3 regions of the Mesorhizobium sp. P3_A8 genome follow, and region 1 is predicted to be linked to each of the others. Evidence: predicted binding sites of a transcription regulator. Region 1 holds the regulator's gene; each other region holds the start of a gene.
The links. Region 1 encodes PhoB, which activates phosphate uptake and scavenging genes when phosphate is short. Its sites were predicted from a motif close to TGTCATNNANCTGTCAT; they were not measured.
Positions count from the first base shown of each region.

Region 1 (6,048 bases):
GAATAAATAAATGACAGGACGGGCCGCTTCTGCCAGTATTTGACCGTGTCGCCGGCAGCGTTCGAGGGGCTGGAGGAACCGCGGCGACCGGGAGGATGTGGGAAAACATGTCGGTCGGAATCCGCCACGACGATTTGCGCCGGCGCAACCGCGCGATGGTGATTGCGGCCGTGCGCCGGGCCGGTCGGCCCTCGCGCACCGAGATTGCCGCGACCACCGGCCTCAGCCACTCGACCATATCGGCGATTTCTTCCGACCTGATCGGCGAAGGCATACTGGCCGAAGGCAAGCCGAGCGAGGCCGGCGCACTCAAGCGCGGCCGGCCGCAGGTCGGCCTCGGCCTCAACCCGGAGGCTGCGGCTGTCATGACCGTGGTGCTGTCGCTGAATTTCCTCTCCGTCGCCGTCATCGACTATGCCGGCCAGGTGGTATCGGAAGAACAGCGCCGGCTGGACACGCTGACCATGTCGCGCGAGGCGCTGATCGGCGAATGCGTCGCCATTGTACGGCGCCGCCTCGAGGATCCCGATATCGACGTGCGCAGCGTCGCCCGCATCGCGCTGGCGATCCAGGGCATCACCGACACCGAGGCCCGGGCGATGCTGTGGTCGCCGATCACGCCGCAGACCGACATCGCCTTCGCCGACATCCTCGAGGCAGAGTTCGGCATCCCAGCCACCATGGAGAACGACTGCAACATGATGGCGGTGGCGCTGCGTTGGCGCGATCCCGAGCGCTACCGCGACGACTTCATCGCCATCCTTCTGTCGCACGGCATCGGCATGGGCCTGGTGCTGAAGGGCGAGCTGTTCACCGGTACCCATTCCTCGGGCGGCGAGTTCGGCCACATGATCCATCGGCCAGGCGGCGCGCTCTGCCGCTGCGGACGCCGCGGCTGCGTCGAGGCCTATGCCGGCAACTACGCCATCTGGCGCAACGCCAGGCAGCTCAGCGAGGACACCGAGCCGGTCGCCGATGTCAGCGACGCGCAGATGCGGGCACTGGCCGCGACGGCACGGGAACGCGACGGGCCCGAGCGCGAAGCCTACCGCAAGGCCGGTGAGGCGCTCGGCTACGCCCTCGGCAGCCTGTTCGCGCTGATCGACCCCGCACCCGTCGCGATGGTCGGCGTCAGCGCCGCCGCCTTCGACCTGATCGAGCCGGCATTGCGCGAGGCCATCGCCCAGACGGCCGGCGGCCAGCACTCGAAATCGATTTCCTTCGACACCGAACCGAACGAACTGCCGCTGATCCGCGAAGGCTGCGCCATGCGCGCCCTGACCTTCGTCGACCAGGAGATTTTCGCGCCGGGCGTGCAGGCGAGAGCTGGCACCGGCAAGAACGTTGCCTGAATCAGGTCCCGCTCAATCTTCCCTGATCGCGTAGCCCGCGCCACGAATGGTTCTGATGACATCGGGCATGCGGCCATTGTTGACCGCCTTGCGCAGGCGGCCGACATGCACGTCCACCGTACGCTCGTCGATATAGATCGTCTCGCCCCAGACATTGTCGAGCAACTGGCTGCGCGAGAAGACGCGGCCGGGATGGCGCATCATGAATTCGAGCAGGCGGAACTCGGTCGGCCCGAGCCGGATCTCGCTCTTCTTGCGATAGACCCGGTGCGATTCACGGTCGAGCACGATGTCGCCGACCTTGAGCACGCTGGACAGGACTTCCGGCTTGGCGCGGCGCAGCAGCGCCTTGACGCGAGCCATGAATTCCGGCGTCGAGAACGGCTTGACCAGATAGTCGTCGGCGCCGGTCGAGAGCCCACGGACGCGGTCGCTTTCTTCGCCCCGCGCGGTCAGCATGATGATCGGCAGCCGCTCGGTCTCGGGCCGCATCCGCAGGCGCCGGCAGAGTTCGATGCCGGACACCGCCGGCACCATCCAGTCGAGCACCAGAAGGTCGGGCACGTTCTCCTGCAAGCGGATCTCAGCCTCGTCGCCGCGCGGCACCACCTCCACCTGGTAGCCTTCGGATTCAAGATTGTAACGGAGCAGCACCCCCAGCGGCTCCTCATCCTCCACCACCATGATGCGTGGCGCGATCATTGATTGGTCACCTCTTGCGTCAGGCCGCGGGCGCCGACATCGCCGTCTCGTCCTGCTTGGGACGATTGGCGGGCAACTGCGTGCCGGTCAGGACATAGTAGGCGTTTTCGGCGATGTTGGTCACGTGGTCGCCGATGCGTTCGAGATTCTTGGCGCAGAACAGCAGATGGGTGCAAGCCGTGATGTTGCGCGGATCTTCCATCATGTAGGTCAGCAGTTCGCGGAAGACGGAGGTGTATTTGACGTCGATGCGTTCGTCGTCGGCGCGCAGCTTCGCCAGTGCGGCGGCATCGCGCGCCGCATACTCCTCGATCACGCCCTGCACCTGGATCAGCACCAGCTGCGCCATGGCGTCGATGGAATGCGACAGGTCGCGCGGCGTGGCGCTGAGACCAACGGTGCCGACACGCTTGGCGATGTTCTTGGCAAGATCGCCAATGCGTTCGAGATCGCCGGCCATGCGGATCGAGCCGACGACGTGGCGCAGATCGTCGGCCATCGGCTGGCGCTTGGCGATCAGCGTGATGGCGCGATCGTCGAGTTCGCGCTGGCGCGCATCCATGATGGCGTCGTCGGAGACCACGCGCTGTGCCAGTGCGTTGTCGGAATTCAGCAGCGCCTTGGTGGCGCCGCCGACCATCGAGCCAGCGAGATCGCCCATGTCGCTGATCAGCCTGCTGATCTGTCCGAGATCCTCGTCGAAGGCTGCGACTGTGTGTTCGGCCATGATCCTGGTCCTCGTATGCGTGCGATCAGCCGAAGCGGCCGGTGATGTAGTCTTGCGTGCGCTTCTCGCGAGGCGACGTGAAGATCTTCTCGGTTTTGTCGAACTCGACCAGCTCGCCCAGATACATGAAAGCGGTCTGCTTCGAGACGCGCGCCGCCTGCTGCATGTTGTGGGTGACGATGACGATCGTGTAGTCGGCCTGCAGTTCGTCGATCAGCTCCTCGATCTTGGCGGTCGACAGCGGGTCGAGCGCCGAGGCTGGCTCGTCGAGCAGGATGACTTCCGGCTTCACCGCCACGGTGCGGGCGATGCACAGCCGCTGCTGCTGGCCACCGGACAGGCTGAGGCCGCTGGCGTTAAGCTTGTCCTTGACCTCGTTCCACAGGGCTGCGCGCTTCAGCGCCTGCTCAACGCGGCCGTCCATCTCGGCCTTGCTGATCTTCTCATAGAGCCTGACGCCAAAGGCGATGTTCTCATAGATCGACATCGGGAACGGGGTCGGCTTCTGGAACACCATGCCGATCTTGGTGCGCAGCAGGTTGAGATCTTGCGAGCGGTCGAGGACGTTCTGGCCGTCGAGCAGCACCTGGCCCTCGGCGGTCTGCTTGGGATAGAGCTCATAGATGCGGTTGAAGACGCGCAGCAGCGTCGACTTTCCGCAGCCCGACGGTCCGATGAAGGCGGTCACGCTGCGCTCGGGCAGCGACAGCGTGATATCCTTCAGCGCCTTCGACTGGCCGTAGTAGAAGTTGAGGTTCTTGACCTCGATCTTTACCTTGGCGGCTGCCTCGGCGGCGATCGTCATGTCTGGAGACAACATCTGGCTCATTTGTCCTCTCTGCGTCCGGTCAAGCTGCGCGCAACGATGCTGAGCGCGAGAACCGTCAATGTGATGATGAGTGCGCCAGTCCAGGCCAGCTGCTGCCATTCCTCGTAAGGGCTGAGAGCGAACTGGAAGATGGTGACGGGCAGGCTGGCCATCGGCGCGTTGAGATTGCTCGACCAGAACTGGTTGTTCAGCGCCGTGAAAAGAAGGGGTGCGGTCTCGCCGGAGATGCGGGCGATGGCCAGCAATATGCCGGTGACGATGCCGGACATTGCAGCGCGGTAGGCAACCGACTTGATGACCACCCAGCGCGGGGCGCCGATCGCGGTGCCGGCTTCGCGCAACGCGTTGGGCACCAGGTTGAGCATGTCCTCGGTGGTGCGCACGACGACCGGGATGACCAGGATGGCGAGAGCGACGGCGCCGGCGATCGCCGAGAAGTGCCCCATCGGCCGCACCATCAGCTCATAGACGAACAGGCCTATGATGATCGACGGCGCCGACAGCAGGATGTCGTTGATGAAGCGCACCACGGTGGTGAGCTTCGAGAAGCGGCCGTATTCGGCCATATAGGTGCCGGCCAGCACACCGATCGGCGTGCCGACGATGATGCCGATGATGGTCATCACGATGCTGCCGTAGATGGCGTTGAGCAGACCGCCGGCATCGCCGGGCGGCGGCGTCATTTCCGTGAAAACCGCAAGATTGACACCTGAAAGGCCTTTGTAGAGCAGGGCGCCGAGGATGAGCGCCAGCCAGGCAAGGCCGATGCCGGCGGCGGCAACGCACAGCGTCATCATCACGCCATTCTTGCGCTTGCGGCTCTGGTGAAGCGACGTGGCTGTCGACATCGGTCAGGCTCCCGTGCGGGCGTCGATGCGCATCAGCATGTAGCGTGCGATGGCAAGGATCAGGAAAGTGATGACGAACAGGATCAGGCCGAGCGCCACCAGCGAAGAAGTGTAGAGATCGCCGACCGCTTCGGTGAATTCGTTGGCGATGGTGGCGGAGATTGTCGTTGCCGGCGCGAACAGCGAGGTCGAGATGCGGTGCGCGTTGCCGATGACGAAGGTCACCGCCATGGTTTCACCGAGCGCGCGGCCGAGGCCGAGCATGACGCCGCCCATGATGCCGATGCGGGTGTAGGGAATGACGACGCGGCGGGTTACTTCCCAGGTGGTGCAACCAATGCCGTAGGCCGATTCCTTCAGCACGGGAGGCACCGTGTCGAAGACGTCCTTGGTGATCGAGGTGATGAACGGCAGCACCATGATGGCCAGGATCATCGACGACGTCAGCAGGCCGATGCCGTAGGGCGGGCCGGCAAACAGGCTGTTGAGGCCGGGAATGCCGTGGAACACGCTGATGACGAAGGGCTGCACCGTCGTCTGCAGGAACGGTGCCAGCACGAACAGGCCCCAGATGCCGTAGATGATCGAAGGGATGCCGGCCAGCAGTTCCACCGCCATGCCGATCGGGCGCCGTAGCGGGCGTGGGCAAAGCTCGGTGAGGAAGACGGCGATGCCGATGCCGAGCGGCACGGCGATCAGGATGGCGATGGCAGAGGTGATGATGGTGCCGTAGATCGGCGCCAGGGCACCGAATTTCTCCGTCACCGGGTTCCAGCTTTCGCTGGTCAGGAAGGAAAAGCCGAAGGTCGAGAGGGCTTGCCAGGAGCCGGCAAACAGCGAGATCGCAACGCCGCCGAGCAGGACCAGCACCAGGATCGCGGCAGCACGGGTCATTCCGTGGAAGATCGAGTCGGTCAGCGCGAAGCGTCGGACGATGGCATCACGCGAACCTCTAACGGCTGGCAAGGCTTCCTGGACAGCGCTCATGTCAAGCTCGGCTCTTTCGAATTGAAGGAAAAGGAGCGCCGCAAGCGCGGCGCTCCTTCAAGGGATGTTACTCGCCGGCGTAGACGGGCTTGCCGTCGGTCTGGATGTCGGTCTTCCACGAAGCCTTGATCAGGTCGACGACGCTGTCGGGGATCGAGACGTAGTCGAGCGCCTTGGCGGTTTCCTTGCCGTCCTTGTAGGCCCAGGCAAAGAACTTCAGGGCTTCGCCGGTGGCGGCGGCATCATCCGGAGCCTTGTGGATCAGCACCCAGGTGGAAGCCGCGATCGGCCAGGTGGCGTCGCCGGGCTCGTTGGTGATGATGACGTTGAAGTTCTTGGCAGTCTTGAAGTCGGCATTCGAAGCGGCAGCGCCGAAGGATTCGAGCGACGGCTCGACGACCTTGCCGGCTGCATTCAGCATCTTGGAGTAGGACAGGTTGTTCTGCTTGGCATAGGCGTATTCGACGTAGCCGATGCCGCCATCCGTCTGCTTGACGGTGTTGGCAACGCCTTCGCTGCCCTTGGCGCCAACGCCCGTCGGCCATTCGACGGCCGTGTCCGAACCAACCTTGTCCTTCCAGTCGGGCGAGAGCTTCACCAGAT
Region 1 covers NZ_JBFUGI010000013.1:33,386-39,433, reverse strand. Annotated here, with positions in the region: gene AC1DX4_RS26985 (ROK family protein) at 108-1,352, shown strand; gene phoB (phosphate regulon transcriptional regulator PhoB) at 1,365-2,054, opposite strand; gene phoU (phosphate signaling complex protein PhoU) at 2,074-2,781, opposite strand; gene pstB (phosphate ABC transporter ATP-binding protein PstB) at 2,807-3,610, opposite strand; gene pstA (phosphate ABC transporter permease PstA) at 3,607-4,458, opposite strand; gene pstC (phosphate ABC transporter permease subunit PstC) at 4,462-5,445, opposite strand; gene pstS (phosphate ABC transporter substrate-binding protein PstS) at 5,513-6,048, opposite strand, start outside.

Region 2 (6,048 bases), on a different contig from region 1:
AGGAGAAACCATCGGCATGGTCCTGCAAGGCATCGGGCAGCATCTCGAGAAAACTGTCCATCTGGACATGCAGGAAAGGGGCGGCGGTTATTGTCTGTAACGCCCTGGCGATCGAGCTTTTGCCGGCACTGCCGACGCCATTGAGCAGGACGATCCTGGCTTTCACGCCGATGCTCCTTCGGACTACCGGTTGCGCACCACCACGCAGGCCCCGCCGACGCTCTGTAATTTCTGGCAGATGACATTGGCGGTGGCACGATCGTCGATGCCGATCCTGACGGCATAGATGCCGCGCCGGCCGATCGGCGTGCGCACCCGGCTCACCACTGGATCATGGCCGGCGAGCAGAGCCGGAAACCGGCTCCTCACCCGCAGCCACTGGTTGATCGCCGCCCCGCGCCTGAAATTGCCGGCGACCTGGACGCCCCACGGCTTTATGTTGATCGAGGCCATCGCCACGGTCTGCGACATGATCACCGGTAGCTTGCGGCAGGCAACCGCAAAGCTCGCCTTCTTGTCGAGCGGCTGGATGGTTCCGGCATAGCTGGTATCGGCGAACTTGTCCGCTGGCTCGCCCATGATGTCGAAGACATAGCTCTCGGTCTCCATCGGCAGGAAGCCGCCCGAGCCCAGCCAGCGCGACACCCGGCTTTCGCCGGCATTGTAGGCGGCGGCCGCCAGGCCAAGATTGCCGTAGCTGGTTTTCATTTCGGCGAGGTATTTCGCCGAGGCCGGGATCGCCTGGTTGATGTCGAAGGAATTTTCGAGCCCCCGCATCTTGGCGGTGCCCGGCATGAACTGGGCGATGCCTTCGGCGCCGACGGGGCTGACAGCATTGGGGTCGAAACGGCTTTCCTTCCAGATCAGCCGGGCGAAGAAATCCCTGGGCAGGCCGTTCTGGTCGGCATGGGCCTGGATCAGGTTGCAGACCTTGTCGATCAGCCGCTGCTTGGCCGATTGCGGCGGATCGGCCCCGGCAAGCGTCGACCAGGCCATACCGCACAAGACTATCAGCGCCGCCCAGAGGAAACGCTGCATCTGGTCTACTCTGCCGCGGCCTTGCCGCCACGACCGAACCTCTGATCGATATAGTCGGCGACCATTTTCTCGAAATCCGCCGCGATCGACGGTCCGCGCAGCGTCGCCGCCTTCTTGCCGTCGACGAAGACGGGCGCCGTCGGGGTCTCGCCGGTGCCGGGCAGAGAAATGCCGATATCGGCATGCTTGGACTCACCCGGGCCGTTGACGATGCAGCCCATCACCGCGACCTTGAGGTTCTCGACGCCGGGATATTTTTCACGCCACACCGGCATGTTCTTGCGCAGGTCCGCCTGGATGTTCTGCGCCAGCTCCTGGAACACGGTCGAGGTGGTGCGACCGCAGCCGGGGCAAGCGGCGACGATCGGCACGAACTGCCTGAAACCCATGGTCTGCAGCAGTTCCTGCGACACCTGCACTTCGCGCGTGCGGTCGCCATTCGGCTCCGGTGTCAACGAGATGCGGATGGTGTCGCCAATGCCTTGCTGCAAAAGGATGCCCATGGCGGCGGACGAGGCGACGATGCCTTTCGAGCCCATGCCGGCCTCGGTGAGACCAAGATGCAGCGCGTGGTTGGAGCGGGTGGCAAGCTCGGTATAGACGGCGATCAGATCCTGCACCCCGCTGACCTTGGCCGACAGGATGATTTTTTCCCGACCGAGGCCGATTTCTTCGGCCATCTCGGCCGACAGGATCGCCGACTGCACGATTGCCTCGCGCATCACCTCCTGCGCCGTCAGCGGGAAACCCTTGTCCTGGTTGTCGTCCATCAGCCGGGTCAGAAGCTCCTGGTCGAGCGAGCCCCAGTTAACGCCGATGCGCACCGGTTTGTCGTGTTTGATCGCCATTTCGACGATATCAGTGAACTGCCGGTCCTTCTTGTCCTTGAAGCCGACATTGCCGGGATTGATGCGGTACTTGGCCAGCGCCTCGGCACAAGCAGGATGATCGGCGAGCAATTTGTGGCCGATATAGTGGAAGTCGCCGACCAGCGGCACATTGATGCCGAGACGCTGGAGCCGTTCATGAATGCGCGGCACGGCGGCTGCACTTTCGTCGCGGTCGACGGTGATGCGTACGATCTCCGAGCCGGCGCGGTGCAGTGCCGCGACCTGCGCAACGGTCTGGTCGATATCGGCGGTGTCGGTGTTGGTCATCGACTGCACGACAACCGGGGCGCCGCCGCCAACGACCACGCCGCCAACATCGACGCCGACCGAGGTGCGGCGGGGGAAAGGAAAGGAAAAATATCCGGTCATGCCGGCAGCCTTTTGTCTCTGAAGCTCCGTGCGTCCGCTTGGACGCACAAGCACTCCCCGGGGCCGATGCGCTGAGGTTCGGGCATGAGGTGGAGGAGCAAAGATGGCTTGTCAATGGCGACAGGTCGCCACTGGCCAGAAATGGCCGCCGTCAGGATCGCAAATGGCTTGGTCAGAAGGAGCTTGAAGATATAATATTAGCCATGGCTCATAGCCGTTGACAAAATCAAAACCACGACACCGGCGGCGGTTGCCGCCGGCAAGAAAGACCGCAAATGATGAGCGGCTATATCAGTTGAGCGTCAATGCGTGGTCGCCCTCAATTTTTCAATCTCGTCCTTGAGTGCCAGCTTGCGTCGCTTGAGATTCACGATTTCGAGGTCGTCCACCGATGGGTGGTTCATCGCGTCATCGATTTCGCGTTCGATGTCGCCGTGTTTCCGCTGCAACTCATCAAGATGGGATGCAAGAGACATGATTGGTTCTCCCTTTCATGGTTTCCTCGATTGCAGCCGTCAAAGACACGTCCACCGCAGGTCGCTTCTGTGACGGCACGATGACACTTTGCCACCTTCCGACCGGGATGTCGAATGCTGCGTGGTAGCATTCCACGACAATGTGAAATGTGATATTGGCTGCGCGCCGGTGGCAGAAATTGCCGCCCCCGCCCAACCAGGCCCAGTTTTGGGCGCCGCAGACGTGCAGACGGTAGAGAATGTCCGATCAGGAAAAGGCCGATATTCGCCTCGAATTTTCCCGGCTGAAGCAGGAACACGCCGATTTCGACGCCGCGATCAACGCGATGATCGCCACCAACTGCGACCCGCTGCAGATTCAGCGCATGAAAAAGAAGAAGCTGGCGCTCAAGGACCGGCTGATGACCCTGGAAGACAAGATCATTCCAGACATCATCGCTTAGCCGTCTTTCGCCTATCCGCCGATCGAAAGCCTGGACGCGCGGTCGCGCAGCAGGCCGATGAGACTGCCGGTCCGCTCATCGGACGTGTCGATGGGAACCACCAGGCACATCGTCGCCTCGACCTTGCCCGGCGCTGAAAAGACCGGCACCGCAAGGCATTTCGTGTAGGCATCGACCAAGCCCGAAGTGACGCAGTAGCCGGTCACCCCTGCCTTGGCGATATCGTCGATGAAATCATCGAGCCGCAGCTTGCGACCATCGGGTAGCAAGAGATCGTCGTCAGACACCATGGCTTCGATCTCAGCCCGCTCCAACCCTGCCAACAGCAACCTGCCAGACGCGGTCCACGGCAGCGGTATCTGCAGGCCGGTGGCCGAGCTGATGCGGAACGGCCTGGTGCCTGGGCTTGCGTGGACGATGGTGTAGCGGCCGCTCTGCAGCATGCACAGTTCCGACGTCTCGCCGGTCTCGCGCGACAGATGGTCGACCTCCTGGCGCCCGCGCCGTAGCAAATCGTTGCCGCGCACATAATCCATTCCGTAGAGATAGAGCTTCTTGCCGAAATAGACGCGGTTGCCGTCGCCTTCCATTTCCAGCAGGCCGGCGTCGACCAGTGATCGCACCAGCGTGTAGGTCGTGGAACGCGGAGCGTTCACCCCCTTGGCAAGGTCGCCGATGCCGATCGCCCGCTGCGTCGTGTGCAGAAAGTCCAGGATTTCGAGCACCCGGTTGAGCCCCTTCTCGCGAGAAGCTGTCGTCTTTTCGTCGGCTGAAACTGCCAAGGCATTGCCATCTTGCATTGTCGATTCCTGGTGTTAGTATCTGTCTTGTACAGGATACATGCGTCTCTTGTAAGAGACAATCGCTTTGAAATCACCGTCGCGTGTATTGCCTGTGCATAGGGGAACACAACACGAAAGGAGGTCGCCGTGAACGACACATCCGGAAGACGTGATTTTCTGAAATTGGGAATGGCGGGACTGGCCACCGCCGGCGTGCTGGCCACCGTCGATGCCCAGAAGGCCGCCGCGCAGGCCGCATCCGACAGCCTGCTGCGCACCGTGCTCGACCGCGGCAAGCTGATCGTCGGCACCGGCAGCACCAACGCGCCCTGGCATTTCGAGAACGATGCCGGCGAGTTGGTCGGCATGGACATCACCATGGGGCGCATTCTGGCCAAGGGCCTGTTCGATGATCCGACCAAGGTCGAGTTCGTCATGCAGGATCCGGCACAGCGCATTCCCAACGTCACCACCAACAAGGTCGACATCACCATCCAGTTCATGACGATGAGCGCCCAGCGTTCGCAGCTGGTCAATTTCTCCCGGCCCTACTATGTCGAGGGCGTTGCCCTGCTGAGCCTTCCGACCGCCGAGAACAAGACCTTCGACAAGCTGCTCGCCGGCGGCGCCGCAACACGCATCTCCATTCTGCAGAATGTCGATGCCGAGGCACAGGTGCATTCGGTGCTGCCGCAGTGCCAGGTCATGCAGATCGATACCCAGGCCAACGTGCTTCAGGCACTGGAATCGAAACGCGTCGACGCAGCCGCCGTCGATCTGTCCACCGTGCGCTGGCTCGCCTCGCGCAACCCGGACAAATATTTCGACGCCGGCAAGAGCTGGCTGAGCATGCTGTATGGTGCAGCACTCCGGCAAGGCGACCTCGACTGGCTGTCCTTCGTCAACGCGACCTTCACCATCGCCATGTTCGGCCACGAAAACGCCCTCTACGACGCGGCATTCAAGGACTATTTCGGACAGGAGCCGCCGGCACGCCATCCCGGCTTCCCGGCCATCTGATCTGCATCAGGCGGGAGGGCGCCCCGGCGCCCTTCCGCCTCCCGACGGTCCGCTGTGTGCTAAGGCTTAGGCATGGGCTATGCCCTCAATTTCAATCTGATCTGGCGGCATTTCGACAAGCTCTGGGGCGGCCTGCTGCTCAGCCTCGAGCTTGCGGTGATCTCGATCGCCATCGGCGTCCTCATCGGCCTGGTGCTGGCGGTCTGGTATGTCTCGGCAGGACGCACGGTGCGCACCATCATCGCCGCCTATGTCGAATTCATCCGCAACGTGCCTCTGATTCTGCTGGTCTATCTCGTCTTCTACGGCCTGCCGACCGTGGTTGATCTCGCCTACAGCGCACCGACATCGTTCGTCCTGACGCTGTCGGTCTATAGCGGCGCCTATCTGGTCGAGGTGTTTCGCTCAGGGCTAGAAGCCGTCCCGCGCGGCCAGCTCGATGCCGGCAAGGCGATCGGCCTGACGCCCTGGCAAAGGCTCATCCACGTGCGTCTGCCGACCATGCTGCGCATCACGCTGCCGGCGCTCTCCAACACCTTCATCTCGCTGTTCAAGGACACGTCGATCGCCTCGGTCATCTCGGTGCCCGAGCTCACCTTCGGCGCCCAGTGGATCAACTTCAACACCTTCCGCATCGTCGAGGTCTATCTGGTGACGACGGCGATGTATCTGGTGACCGGCTACATCCTGCTTTTCGGGCTCAGGCTCGTCGAGCGCCGGTTCAGGGCGGCGCGCTGACATGCTGAGCCAGATCCTCTACGCCCTGCCCTTCCTCGCCAAAGGCTTCGCCCTGACCCTGTGGGTGTCGCTTCTGGTCGTCACACTGTCGCTCATCGCCGGCGTCGTGCTTGGTGTCGGCCTGGTCTATGGCCCTGCCCCGCTGCGCTGGGCGGTGCGCATCTTCTCCGACACCATTCGCGGCATTCCGATCCTAGTCTTGATGTTCTTCGTCTATTACGGCCTGCCCGCCATCGGCCTGCATCTGCCGTCTTTCTGGGCCGCCGTGCTGGCGCTGACCCTGTTCAAGACG
Region 2 covers NZ_JBFUGI010000007.1:359,283-365,330, reverse strand. Annotated here, with positions in the region: gene AC1DX4_RS19240 (phosphotransferase-like protein) at 1-166, opposite strand, end outside; gene AC1DX4_RS19235 (lytic transglycosylase domain-containing protein) at 184-1,038, opposite strand; gene ispG (flavodoxin-dependent (E)-4-hydroxy-3-methylbut-2-enyl-diphosphate synthase) at 1,044-2,297, opposite strand; gene AC1DX4_RS19225 (YdcH family protein) at 2,600-2,773, opposite strand; gene AC1DX4_RS19220 (YdcH family protein) at 3,013-3,216, shown strand; gene AC1DX4_RS19215 (IclR family transcriptional regulator) at 3,228-4,016, opposite strand; gene AC1DX4_RS19210 (transporter substrate-binding domain-containing protein) at 4,146-5,018, shown strand; gene AC1DX4_RS19205 (amino acid ABC transporter permease) at 5,091-5,756, shown strand; gene AC1DX4_RS19200 (amino acid ABC transporter permease) at 5,758-6,048, shown strand, end outside.
Region 2: AC1DX4_RS19225 (YdcH family protein) is a predicted target of PhoB. The motif match lies at 2,843-2,859, and genes of this name have one in related genera.

Region 3 (6,048 bases), on a different contig from region 1:
CAGGACATCATCGACCTCTACAGCCGCGTCAACGGCCCCGCCCAGGTCTTCGTGCGTCCCAATTTGTCGGCTGCCGGCAAGATCATGGCCGTGTCGAGCAGGACGGCCGAACCGATCGATGCGGGCGTACCGAAGGACGCGGAGCTCTTGAAGTAGTCTGCACGAGCCGTGAAGGCGGACGCGTCAAGCGCGCCCGCCTGGATAGGGGTGGTTACTTCTTGGCCAGACCCGGCAGCGTGACCTGATAGACCAGGAACATGGTGTCGACATTGGCGCCGTCATCGGCCTTGTAGGGCGCGCCGACCTGGAAGCCGTCCTGGGCCAGGAAGTCGTTGTCATTGGCGACGAACAGGAAGTAGTCGTCGGGCAGCTTCGGATCGAGCACGCTGGCCAGCGACATTGCTTCCCATTTCTCGGACAGGTTGTTGTGGTCGTTCGGCGCGCCATTGTGCAGGCCGAAGCGATTAAGCTGCGCATTGTCGTTGATGTCGATGAACGGCGTCAGCTTGGCCGGCGTCACCGACGGATCGAGCACGCCCTTGGGAGCGACCGGCTTGTCGGCGGCATCGAAGGCGCCGCCGGCAATGTCGGTCGCGGCTGAAAAGTCGACGACGAAGATCTGGCGCAGCAGCGAGGTGTCGCCCTTCAGGCCCTGGCCGTTGCCGCTGTCGCGCGCCAGCATCAGGAAGGATGTGTCCGACAGCGCCACGATCTCGCTTTGCGCGGCGATCTTGGTCTTGCCCTTGGCGTCCTTGAACACCGGCAGCGGCACGACATATTCATGCGCCAGCTTGAGATGGGCGAGGTCGGAGGTGTCATAGACCAGCGCCCGCGTGTTCTGCCGGGTCGAAGCGGAATCGCCGCCATCCTGCCTGGTCGCCGACTGCAACACGGCGATCAGGAACTTGCCGTCCGGCGTCATCGCCATGCCTTCGAGACCCTGGTTGTTCTGGCGGCCGGTCTCGGGATCCTTCGGATCGGGTTCGGCAGCACCTGGACCGGGATTGTCCGAGGAGAAGTTTGGCGCGCCCTTGCGCGTCGGCACCAGGGCTGCCGGCGGCTGGGTCGCCGACAGCAGGCGGCCCTCTGCGGAGAATCGGTAGATGTTGGGGCCATATTCGTCGGAGATGAACATCGAGCCGTCGGGCAGCCGCACGATCGCCTCGTTGTCGAGGGCGAGCTTGCCATTGGTGGCGGCGGGCAGCATCGGCATGTCGCCGGCGGCGCCACGCACATCCGACAGCGGATCGAGGCCGGTGGCATCAGCGCCCTTGTCGTCGGTCAAAAGCATGGTGTCGGCAAGCGTCGCCTTGACTGCAGTCTGTTCCTGGCCGGCGGTGCCTGGTGCCGCCGGGGTGAACTCGATGCCGATGGTGTTGAGGCGTGGCCGGTAATCGGTGGTGCCGGCGACATTGTAGCCGCGATCCGGCAGCAGCCAGAGCGACCCTTTGTAGGTGCCCGCATCATGCGTCCAGCTTGATGTGTCGATCGCCATGCCGGAACCCGAGCCGAAGGTCTCGCCGAACTTGTCGCGCTGGGCGGCCGGGATGCGGCCGACGCCGACTAGACCCTTGTTGACGAGGACGGTCGCGGTGCTGTCGGCAAGCGCGGGAGTGAAGGCGGTGAACAAGGCCAGCGCGACGCCGAGCGAGGCGGTTCGGTACGGATGTTTCATGGATATCCTCTTGAGACGGATGTGCCGGAGCGGCCGAAGATCGAAAATCTGAAAGAGGCGGCACATCGATGATGCCGCGCGCCGCCCTCCAAAAAGCGGTCTAAGGCGCGAACATGATGCTTGCGTGACAGTGCGGGATGCCCGCCTGCCGGCTTGTTCACCGGCCGATAACAACACACGCTCGAGCGAAGGAATTGATGGTACCTCGCACATGCGTTCGGGTGTCCAAGCACAGCACTAGACACTTATGTCCAGTGCGTATATGGTGCCCGCCTAGGACAGACCGGGAGGGAAGCCTTGAAGCCGCATTATCGCGCAGTGGTTATCGGGGGTGGGGTGGTCGGCGCCTCGGTGCTCTACCACCTGACGCGGTTCGGCTGGTCTGACGTGGCGCTGATCGAGCGCGCCGAACTGACAGCCGGTTCGACCTGGCATGCGGCAGCGGGTTTCCATGCGCTCAACGCCGATCCCAACGTCGCGGCGCTGCAGGATTACACCATCAATCTCTACCGCGAGATCGAGGCCGAATCCGGCCAAGACATCGGCCTGCACATGACCGGCGGCGTCAACATCGCCAGCGATCCCCAGCGCTGGGAGTGGCTGAAATCGGCGTGGGCGGTGTTCCAGTCGGTCGGCATCGAGACCGCCAGGCTGGTGACTCCGGAAGAGATCAAACAGATCTGCCCGATCGTCGACGTCGCCGGTGTGCTGGGCGGCCTGCACGATTCCAACGAAGGCCATCTCGACCCCTACGGCACGACACATGCCTATGCGGGCGCCGCGAAGAAACGCGGGGCCGACATCATCCTGCGCAATCGGGTGGTCGAGCTGAAGGCGCGCGCGGACGGCCATTGGGACGTCGTCACCGAGCAGGGCACCATCGTTGCCGAGCATGTCGTCAATGCCGGCGGCTTGTGGGCAAAGCAGCTCGGCCGCATGGCCGGTGTCGACCTGCCGGTGACGCCGATGGAGCACCATTATTTCATCACCGAGGACATTCCGGAAATCGCGGCACTCGACCGGGAAATAGGCATCGCCGTCGACCTCGACGGTTTTTCCTACCTGCGGCAAGAGCGCAAGGGCGTGCTGCTCGGCGTCTACGAGCAGAACCCGAAGCACTGGAACATGGATGGCGCGCCGTGGGACTACGGCATCGAGCTGATCCCGGAAGACATCGACCGCATCAGTCCGGAACTCGCCAAGGCGCATGAGCGCTTTCCGTGCCTGGCGACGGCCGGCATCCGCAAATGGGTCAACGGAGCCTTCACCTTTACCCCCGACGGCAACCCGATCGTCGGACCGGTGCGCGGCCTGAAAAACTACTGGGTCGCCTGTGGCGTCATGGCCGGCTTCAGCCAGGGCGGGGGCGTTGGAAAATCATTGGCTGAATGGATGATCTACGGCGAGCCGCAGGCCGACATCTTTGGCATGGACATTGCCCGCTACGGCGCCTTCGCCGCCAACCGCGAATACCTCAAGCAGACAACGCGCCAGTTCTATTCGCGCCGCTTCGTCATGACCTTTCCCAATGAGCGGCTGCCTGCGGGCCGGCCTTTGAAACGCCCTGGCGCCTATGACGGCATGAGTGCTGCGGGCTGCGAATGGACGGCATCGTGGGGGCTGGAAATCCCGGCCTATTTCGCGCCGATGGGTTTTCGCGAGAACACCACGCTCAAGCGTTCCAACGCCTTCGATATCGTCGGCGACGAGGCGTTGCAGGTCCGGCGTGCCGCCGGTCTCGTCGATATCTCGGCCTATGCGCGCTATGCGGTGTCGGGACCGGGCGCCGAGGCGTGGCTAGACCGACTGCTTGCCTGCAAGCTGCCGAAGGCCGGAAAGGCGGGGCTGGCACCGATGCTCGGGCCGGACGGGCGGCTGAAGGGCGACCTCACCGTGATCAACTGGGGCAGCAGTGACTATTGGCTGATGGGCTCCTACTATCTCAGGGAATTCCACATGCGCTGGTTCGAGAGCCACGCGGCGGAAGGTGTTGCTGTCGCCGATCTCTCCGATGCAATGAGCGGCTTCCTGCTGACCGGGCCGAACGCGCGGAAAATCCTCGAGCGGACCACGCATCAGGACGTCTCCGGTCCGGCACTGCCATTCATGGCCTGCGGCGCGTTCGATATCGGCATGGTTCAGGCGCGGGTTGCCCGCCTGTCTATCGCTGGCGAGCTCGGCTTTGAGATCAACTGCCACGCGACCATGCATGCCACACTGCGCGACACATTGCTTGCCGCCGGCGAGGATCTCGGCCTGGCCGAGATTGGCTACTACGCGCTCAATGCGCTCAGGCTGGAGAAAAGCTTCGGCATCTGGTCGCGCGAATTCACGCAGGGCTACACGCCTCGCCAGACCGGCCTCGACCGCTTCATTGCCTTCGACAAGGGCGATTTCATCGGCCGCGATGCGGCGCTGAAGGAGCGCAATGCCGGCACGTCGCAACGGATGGTGACGCTGGAGATCGATGCGCATGACGCCGACGCCAGCGGCTTCGAGCCGGTCTGGCACGACGGCCGGCGCGTCGGCTTCGTCACTTCGGGCGGATTTGGCTACACGATCGGCAAGAGCGTCGCGCTGGCGTTGGTGGACGACGATTTTGCCGAGGAGGGGACGGCACTTTCGGTGCACATTGTCGGCGTCGAGCGGCCGGCGCGGATCATCGCGGCCTCGCCCTACGATCCCTCGGGCAAGGCGATGCGGCAATGAGGAGGATTTTCGATGGTCGATGACGCGGCACGAGACAGCAGGCGCGAACGCCGGCGTGGACGCACGGGCGAAGCCGGCAGCGAAAGCAGCCGCCGGCCCAATTACCGGTCGCTGAAGAACCCGTTCCTGCCGCAGCCGATCTTTTCGGATGATCAGGTCGCCGCGATCCACGACACGGCGCTGCGCGTGCTGGAAGAGCTCGGCATCAAGGTGCTGCTGCCGCAGGCACGAGAGCTTTTCGCCAGCGCCGGCGCGCTGGTCGACCCGGACACCGACATGGTGCGCATCGGCCGCGACATGGTGGTGGTGGCGTTGGCCTCGGCGCCGAAGTCGATCCATGCGCAAGCCGGCGACCGTTCCCGCGACCTGACGCTGGAACTCGGGTCGATGACCTTTCTGGCCGGTTGCGGGGCGCCGAACGTCACCGATCTCGAACGCGGCCGCCGGTCGGGCACGCTGGCCGATTTCGAGGATCTGCTGCGGCTGGTTCAGCATTTCGACGTGCTGCATATGCTCGGCCCCTGCATCGAGCCGCAGGATGTCGACAACCGCTTTCGCCACTATGCCGTCAACCGTGCGCAGCTGACGCTGTCCGACAAATTTCCGTTCGTTTTCGCGCGCGGCACGCCGCAGGTCGAGGACGGATTCGAGATGATCCGGCTGGCCCGCGGGCTGTCGCAGGACGAATTCCTGGCGAAGGCCCATTGCTACACCGTCATCAACACCAACTCGCCGCGCCAGCTCGACATTCCGATGGCGCAAGGCATCATCGATTTCGCGCGGGCTGGCCAGGTCTCCGTCATCACGCCGTTCTGCCTGGCCGGCGCGATGGCGCCGATCACGGTCGCCGGCGCACTGGCGCTGCAGCATGCCGAGGCGCTGGCGGGTCTGACGCTGGCGCAGATCGTGCGGCCTGGCGCGCCGGTCGTCTACGGCTCCTTCTCCTCCAATGTCGACATGAAATCCGGAGCGCCGGCCTTCGGCACGCCGGAGCATGTCAAGGCGACGCTGGGCGCCGGCCAACTGGCGCGCTTCACCGGACTGCCCTGGCGGTCGGGCGGCGGCAGTGCGGCCAACATCTCGGACGCGCAGGCGGCACACGAAACGCAATTCGCGCTGTGGGGCTCGGTGCTGGCCGGCGCGACCATGTGCATCCACGCCGCCGGCTGGCTGGAAGGCGGCTTGAGCGTCTCCTTCGAGAAGATGATCACCGATATCGAGGCGCTGCAGACGGTGGCGGAACTCTGCGCCGCGACGCCCGGTGACGACGATTCAATCGGCTTCGAGGCGATCGCCGAAGTGCAGCCGGGCGGCCATTTCTTCTCGGCCGGCCACACCATGGCGCGCTACCGCACCGCCTTCTACGAACCGCTGGTCGCCGACTGGTCGAACTTCGGCAACTGGACGCAAAGCGGATCGAAGACGGCGAGCGAACGCGCCACCGGCGTATGGCGGCGCGCGGTCGCCGATTTCGAGCCGCCCGCTTCGGCTGCCGCGACATCAGGCGTGCTCGACGAATTCATCGCGCGGCGCACCGAAGAGGGCGGAGCGCTGCCGGTGTCGTAACGGGCAAACCGACTATGTCGGGTTGTCGAGCGTGAACAGATCGCTCTCCTCGTCGTAAGCAAAATACTCGGCGTAGCGGGCCCAGCTGATGACGGCCC
Region 3 covers NZ_JBFUGI010000008.1:166,124-172,171, forward strand. Annotated here, with positions in the region: gene AC1DX4_RS20145 (L,D-transpeptidase) at 1-156, shown strand, start outside; gene AC1DX4_RS20150 (esterase-like activity of phytase family protein) at 212-1,675, opposite strand; gene AC1DX4_RS20155 (GcvT family protein) at 1,973-4,384, shown strand; gene AC1DX4_RS20160 (trimethylamine methyltransferase family protein) at 4,397-5,950, shown strand; gene AC1DX4_RS20165 (ABC transporter ATP-binding protein) at 5,963-6,048, opposite strand, start outside.
Region 3: AC1DX4_RS20150 (esterase-like activity of phytase family protein) is a predicted target of PhoB. The motif match lies at 1,789-1,805, and genes of this name have one in related genera.